Regions from separate parts of the Lentibacillus halophilus genome, predicted to be linked through region 2. Evidence: a T-box and tRNA genes for the amino acid it is inferred to sense, from the RefSeq annotation. Region 2 holds a T-box; the other holds one or more tRNA genes.
The links. The T-box of region 2 lies ahead of serS (serine--tRNA ligase). A T-box ahead of a tRNA ligase gene usually reads a tRNA of that ligase, here a tRNA-Ser.

Region 1: it has a tRNA-Ser gene. The T-box ahead of serS (serine--tRNA ligase) is inferred to sense a tRNA for this amino acid. The anticodon was not compared.

Annotation. Positions count from the first base shown of each region.
Region 1 is NZ_AP043750.1:1,144,580-1,147,992, reverse strand. Features, by position in the region: gene trpB (tryptophan synthase subunit beta) at 1-366, shown strand, start outside; gene trpA (tryptophan synthase subunit alpha) at 359-1,132, shown strand; gene ACZ5Q7_RS05515 (SHOCT domain-containing protein) at 1,174-1,368, opposite strand; tRNA gene ACZ5Q7_RS05510 (tRNA-Thr) at 1,799-1,874, shown strand; tRNA gene ACZ5Q7_RS05505 (tRNA-Ser) at 1,879-1,968, shown strand; gene ACZ5Q7_RS05500 (thioredoxin family protein) at 2,109-2,444, shown strand; gene ACZ5Q7_RS05495 (CotY/CotZ family spore coat protein) at 2,741-3,241, shown strand.
Region 2 is NZ_AP043750.1:933,604-937,016, forward strand. Features, by position in the region: gene pdxS (pyridoxal 5'-phosphate synthase lyase subunit PdxS) at 1-296, shown strand, start outside; gene pdxT (pyridoxal 5'-phosphate synthase glutaminase subunit PdxT) at 312-902, shown strand; T-box leader at 934-1,150, shown strand; gene serS (serine--tRNA ligase) at 1,197-2,471, shown strand; gene ACZ5Q7_RS04280 (ISLre2 family transposase) at 2,676-3,413, shown strand, end outside.

The sequences.
Region 1 (3,413 bases), 210 kb from region 2:
CCTGGTACGCTGCACGGAACCATGACCCATTTGCTTCAGGACCAGCATGGGCAGATTGAAGAAGCCACGTCCATTTCAGCGGGGCTCGACTATCCCGGTGTCGGACCGGAGCACAGTCACCTTCATGACATCGATCGTGTCGCCTATACGTCGATCACCGATCAGGAAGCGATCGATGCGTTTAAGCTGGTGTCACAAACAGAAGGCATAATTCCAGCTTTGGAAAGTGCCCATGCGATAGCGTATGCAGGGAAACTGTCTAAACAGATGGACGAAACCGAGTCGATTGTTATTTGTCTGTCGGGATGTGGCGATAAGGACGTGGAAGCCGTTAAAGATGTCATGGGAGGGACAACACATGAGTAACCAAGCACTGGACAAAGCGTTGGCTGACAAAAGACAAGCAGGAAAGAATATCATCGTCCCATATATTATGGCCGGAGATGGCGGTCTTGACATACTTGAACAACGGCTCGAATTTTTACAGGAAAGCGGAGCAGCAGCTGTGGAACTGGGAATTCCTTTTTCCGACCCAGTTGCGGATGGCCCGACGATTCAGGATGCCGGACAACGGGCACTGAAAAATGATACATCATTAACAAGTGTTCTGAAAACGCTGGAAACGTTTAAAGATAAGCGGTCTATCCCTGTCATTTTAATGACATATTTCAATCCCATTTACGTTTATGGTGTTGAAGCATTTGCCAATGACTGCGCAAGTGTCGGCGTAAATGGTGTTATCATTCCTGATCTACCAATGGAAGAAGAAGAACACATCGTTGCTCGTTTACAGGACCATGCCATCTCCAGTATCCGACTAGCTGCGATGACCAGCCCTGAACGGCGACTTGCTGACATAGCGGGCCGTACAGAAGGCTTTCTTTACGCCGTTTCAGTCAAAGGAACAACCGGTACGAGATCCGCGCATGGCAGTAACGTGCAATCATACTTGCAGCAATTAAAACAAATGGCGAATGCACCCGTCCTCGCCGGGTTCGGGGTATCCTCTTCTGAGCAGGCCCGTGAACTGGCTGCCGATTGCGACGGTGTCATTATCGGGAGCCGGATTGTGGATTGGTTTCACCAAGGAAAAATAGACGATATCAAACAACTCATTCAGAATAGTCTTTAAACACCCTGTCGCTTGCTGGGTGAACTGGCAAGTGACAGGTTTTATTTCCCCTGTTTTTCCCTGGCTCGTTCATATTCTTCTTCAGTGATCTCCCCTTTCTCCAAGCGTTCCTCCATTATCTCAAGGGAGCCTTTTTGCCGCTTATGTCTCCCGGCACGAAACCGGTAGAGGATGATCGCCAATACAATAAGAATTATAAGCGTGACGCCCAATCGTATATAGCCTTCAACCTTCATGAGACCACCTCCACTATTACTGTTCCCTGTTTTTAATGACTTAAAGCCAAAACTGGATCTTGTTTATTTTCTTGAACAATCTTCAAGCTAGTTCGGACCTTGAGATGGGCTCTCTCGGACTTTTTCAACCCGCAATTTTGATGTTTTGGACTTGAGACACCCTCTCTCGGACTTTTTCAGCCCGCAATTTTGATGTTTTGGGCTCGAGACGCCTTCTCTCGGACTTTTTCAGCTCATTTATAAGATATTTTTGGTACAGATAAGGAAATAAAAGGATTTATCCCATGCAAATCTACCCATCAACTTTAATTTTTCTAAGGTCAATCATAATTTTACTGATGCTATTAGCCTTTTTTCCAGTCAAATCCATTGCATAAATATAAAATTTATACTACCATTTTCAATGGACTTACGAGGCTGTATATATCATGCTGGTGTAGCACAGTTGGTAGTGCGCGTCACTCGTAATGACGAGGTCGGAGGTTCGAGTCCTCTCACCAGCACCACTTTGGAGGAGTACCCAAGTACGGCTGAAGGGGGCGCACTCGAAATGCGCTAGGGCGTGTAAGCGCCGCGGGGGTTCGAATCCCTCCTCCTCCGCTTTTATATGTTTATTTCATCCCCCCCTATTGCCTTATAACCCTCGACAGCAACTCAACCATCTTTCCATTTGCAAAAATCTTTTTGACCATAGAGACATTGATAATCATTTAAAAAAATATACATAAAAGGGTGTCGTTATGCGTTCTTTCACTGAATTACGCTCCATTGATGCCATCGATCTATTTACGAAGGACAACCGTCTGAGTTTGTTATTTGTTTCCCGTCCCGGCTGCAGCGTTTGTCACGACTTGCTGCCACAGGTACAAACACTGATGAAAAATTATCCAAAAATACAGTTGGGATACATCAATGCAGATGATGTCGAGACCATTGCGGGACATTTTTCCATTTTCACCGTACCGGTCATCCTTGTATGTGTGGAAGGAAAAGAAATTATTCGGGAAGCACGGATAGTGCATATGGATCTCTTTAAAGAAAAACTTGATAAACTATATAAAAACGTGGCTGGATGAACCATGCATCCAGCCACGTTTTTATATGCGGGAAAGCCGGTGATCAGCCGACTTTTCCGACAAAATTCATGGGTTGTGGTATAAATCCAACAAGACTTGTTTCGATTTATAGTTCATTCTATGTCTTTAAACCTCCCTTAGCATCGGCGCATACCCTGAGTTATACACACATTCTGACACTGACTGTGGATATATTACTCATTTTGCATGAAAAATAGACTCATATACAACCTGAAACTGACAATCCACATAGAGTATTAATGTAACATGAAAAATAATCAAAAGGAGAGATTTTTGTGGCAGACTGTGTATGTAATATTGTGAGGGATATTGTCGAGGCACAAGATCAAGCGAACAACAATAATAGAGGCAATTGCCCAACAAGCTGTGAAAGCTCAATTCAAGACTTGCTGTCACCAGGAATGACCAACAACAACGGCCCGGACACTGTTCCATTTATGCTTTATTGTGAAGGCGACTGCAACCCGTTCATTGCAAGTGGTGTATACCGGAACAACGGCGTCTTCAATTGTCTAGAATCCCCGATTTTTCGTGCGAAGGAATTTACTGATGACAACGAATGTTGTGTAAGACTGGAACTTCTTGCACCAGCTGACGAAATTGGTGGTGTTACAGATGTTGATGGAGACGACGTCTGCGATTTCTTTGGAAATACCGTAACAAACTTCATGGCAACAGGTATCTGTATAACCGTTGATTTGAATACCTTCAATGGTATCCAGTGCTTGGATGCGGTCACGCCATATCCTTATTCCCAGTTTGTAAACAATGCCTAAGAAACACTGAATCAACCAAAGGCTGTGCACGCAGCCTTTGGTTATTTTTTGAGGTAACATGTATTGCTATATAGTCAGCACATTGGTACATTATATTGTAATACATGTTACTACAATGTCGTTAAACCACAGCGGAAAAACACTATCTATATTTTTTTGCCTGACTATCATG
Region 2 (3,413 bases):
TGAACATCCGCGAGGAAGGTCGTCTTCCTGTTGTCAACTTCGCAGCCGGCGGGGTAGCAACACCGGCGGATGCGGCTCTTATGATGCAACTTGGAGCGGATGGTGTCTTTGTTGGATCAGGTATTTTTAAATCGACACATCCGGAAAAGTATGCTAAGGCGATTGTTGAAGCAACAACACATTATACGGATTACCAATTAATCAGTGAGCTTTCCAAAGACCTTGGTAATGCAATGAAAGGCATTGAAATGGGAACATTGGAAGGACATGACCGGATGCAGGATCGCAGTGAATAGAAAGAAGGAATAACGATGAATGTGATTGGTGTACTTGCCTTGCAAGGTGCCGTCCGCGAACATATACGGTCCATCGAAGCATGCGGTGCTGCTGCCGTGGAGATCAAGCGGGTGGAACAGCTCAGTGAAATAGATGGATTGATTATTCCTGGCGGTGAAAGCACAACAATGCAAAGGCTGATGGACAGTTATGGTTTTTCTGATGCTATTAGAGAATTTGGCAGACAGGGAAAACCAGTATTTGGTACGTGCGCGGGAATGATTTTGATGGCGAATGCTGTTGAGGGGCAGGACAGTCGTCATCTTGGTTTGATGGATATCACCGTTGCCAGAAACGCATTCGGCAGACAAGTGGCAAGTTTTGAAGCAACTTTGGATATAACATATGCAGGAGATGGTTTCCATGCTGTGTTTATTCGGGCGCCGTATATCACTGAAGCAGGCCATGAGGTGGAAGGACTGGCTGACTATCAGAAAAGGATGGTTGCGGCTAAACAGGGCCATTATTTGTGCACGGCTTTTCACCCCGAATTAACAGATGATCATCGTTTTATTGCATATTTTATCGAAATGGTGGAACAATCAAAAAATAGCCTTGCGTCTTAATCGGACGTCATTTGTGATGTAATAATAATGATTAACAGTAACGAAAGGAAATAGTAACAGGTGTCAGCTGTCTTCAGAGAGCCGATGACAGGTGAGAATCGGTGATGGCTGCCTGTGAATCCATCCTTAAACTGGTTTGCTGAAATAACAGTAGGTAAACTCGGTGGAAAACCGTTATCGTATGGAGCCGGAAGGGGATATCTCTTCAATAAGGGTGGCAACGCGGAAAGCAAACTTCCGTCCCTGACAGTCAGGGACGGGAGTTTTTTATATGTTAATAAGGAGGATGTCACGATGCTTGATCGGAAATTTTTACGAAATAACTTTAAAGAGGTTAAGGAAGCATTATCCTATCGCGGGGAAGATCTTTCTGAACTGGACCGGTTTGGTGAACTTGACGAACGCCGAAGAACATTGATTTCGGAAACGGAGGCTCTGAAGGCCAAACGGAATGAAACATCGAAACAAATTTCCGAACTGAAGAAAGAAAAAAAAGATGCTGAATCGGCTATTGAGGAAATGCGGAAAGTCGGTGATCAAATAAAAGAACTTGACAATGAGTTGAACGACCTGGAAGATTCATTGGAAATGATTATGTTGTCCATTCCGAATATTCCACATGAAAGTGTGCCGGTCGGTGACGACGAAGACGATAATGTGGAAATACGCAGGTGGGGCACTCATTCGGAATTTGGTTTTGAGAAACAGCCGCATTGGGATATTGCTGCCAACTTGGATATTCTTGACTTTGAACGGGCCGCCAAAGTGACCGGGAGCCGTTTTGTATTTTACAAAGGGCTTGGAGCACGGTTGGAACGGGCACTGATAAGTTTTATGATGGACGTACATGCTGATAATCACGGGTACACGGAAATGATGCCGCCGCAAATTGTTAATCGCGGAAGTCTGACAGGAACGGGTCAGCTTCCAAAATTTGCTGAGGATGTTTTTAAATTGGAGGACTGGGACTATTTTCTGATTCCGACAGCTGAAGTACCTGTGACGAATTTTTATCGGGATGAGATTTTGAGCATGGAGGATCTTCCGAGCAAATATGTCGCATACAGTGCGAATTTCCGCTCAGAGGCAGGCTCAGCCGGACGGGATACGCGTGGACTTATTCGCCAGCACCAATTCAATAAAGTGGAATTGGTTCATTTTACGAAACCGGAAGATTCCTACGAAACGCTGGAGATACTTACGGGGCATGCGGAAAAGGTATTGCAATTGTTGAACTTGCCGTATCGTGTAATGAACATGTGCACGGGTGATTTAGGGTTCACTGCCGCTAAAAAGTACGATATTGAAGTTTGGATCCCGAGCCAGGAAACCTACCGTGAAATTTCATCCTGTTCCAATTTTGAGGATTTTCAGGCAAGACGTGCTGGCATCCGGTTTCGCAGAGGGGAAAAAGAGAAACCGGAACATGTCCATACATTGAATGGTTCCGGTCTTGCCGTCGGACGGACGCTTGCTGCCATTCTGGAAAATTATCAACAGGACGATGGGTCTGTTATTGTTCCGGATGTTCTCCGGCCGTATATGGGCGGCAAAGACACGCTCAGATGAGGAACAGTGTATAAAGCAGTGCGGAATTCTTGAATGGTGTCAGGAATTCCGCTGGCTTAGTCTCGTATTAACATGATATATGTAATATATGTGTAAAATAATTCTCGGGGCCACCTGAGGCAATTTTCTAGTCAAAAAAGAGAAGGCACTCTATCATGAAATGTATGCTTTGACGGGCAAATACATTTCGAAAGAGGCCTTCTCATGGAAACTATTATATCAAGATTATACGCATTAATAAAGGAAACAAACAACTTAGTTGATTTGGAAGAAAGCATTCGACTCTATATGTATGAGGTGTTCGCTTCCCAGGTGGGAGAAGTGTTCACACAGATTAATAAGGTGATTAAAGCTGAGAAACAGAAGTTGGGCTGGACTGTCGAGCGCGAAGATTGGAAAACGGTTCAATTCACGTTTGGGGCGGTTCGTTTTCGGCATACATTAATGCATGACCTGAAAGGTGATTCTCACTATCCCTTTGATGAGTGGGCTGGTCTTCGGAAAAGTCAACGGTACAGTCCCCTGACGGAGGTAAAAGTGGCTGAATTGGCTAGTGAGAGCACGTATCGTGCATCAGCCCAAACTTTGAAGGAATGGACACCCGTAACGATGAGTCATCAAACAGTCGGGAGTATCGTAAAGCGTGTTGGAGAGGCGCAGTCCCAGGCTGATATGGAAATGGCGGCTGAACTGGAGGAAGCAGCGTCCCTTCCGGAGGCAAGAGAAGTAGACTTTTTGTATGCAGAGGCTGACGGTGTATTTGTACGTTCAACGAAAAAGAAGAAAAGCCATGAGATCCGGCATGCGATGATGCATGAAGGCTGGGTCAAAAATGGCAAACGAGTATCACTCAGCAATCAACATGTGATCATGACAACCAAACCGGCTGATGACTTTTGGAAAGAGGTACAGTCATATGCAGCCCATGGTTATTCGCTGGAG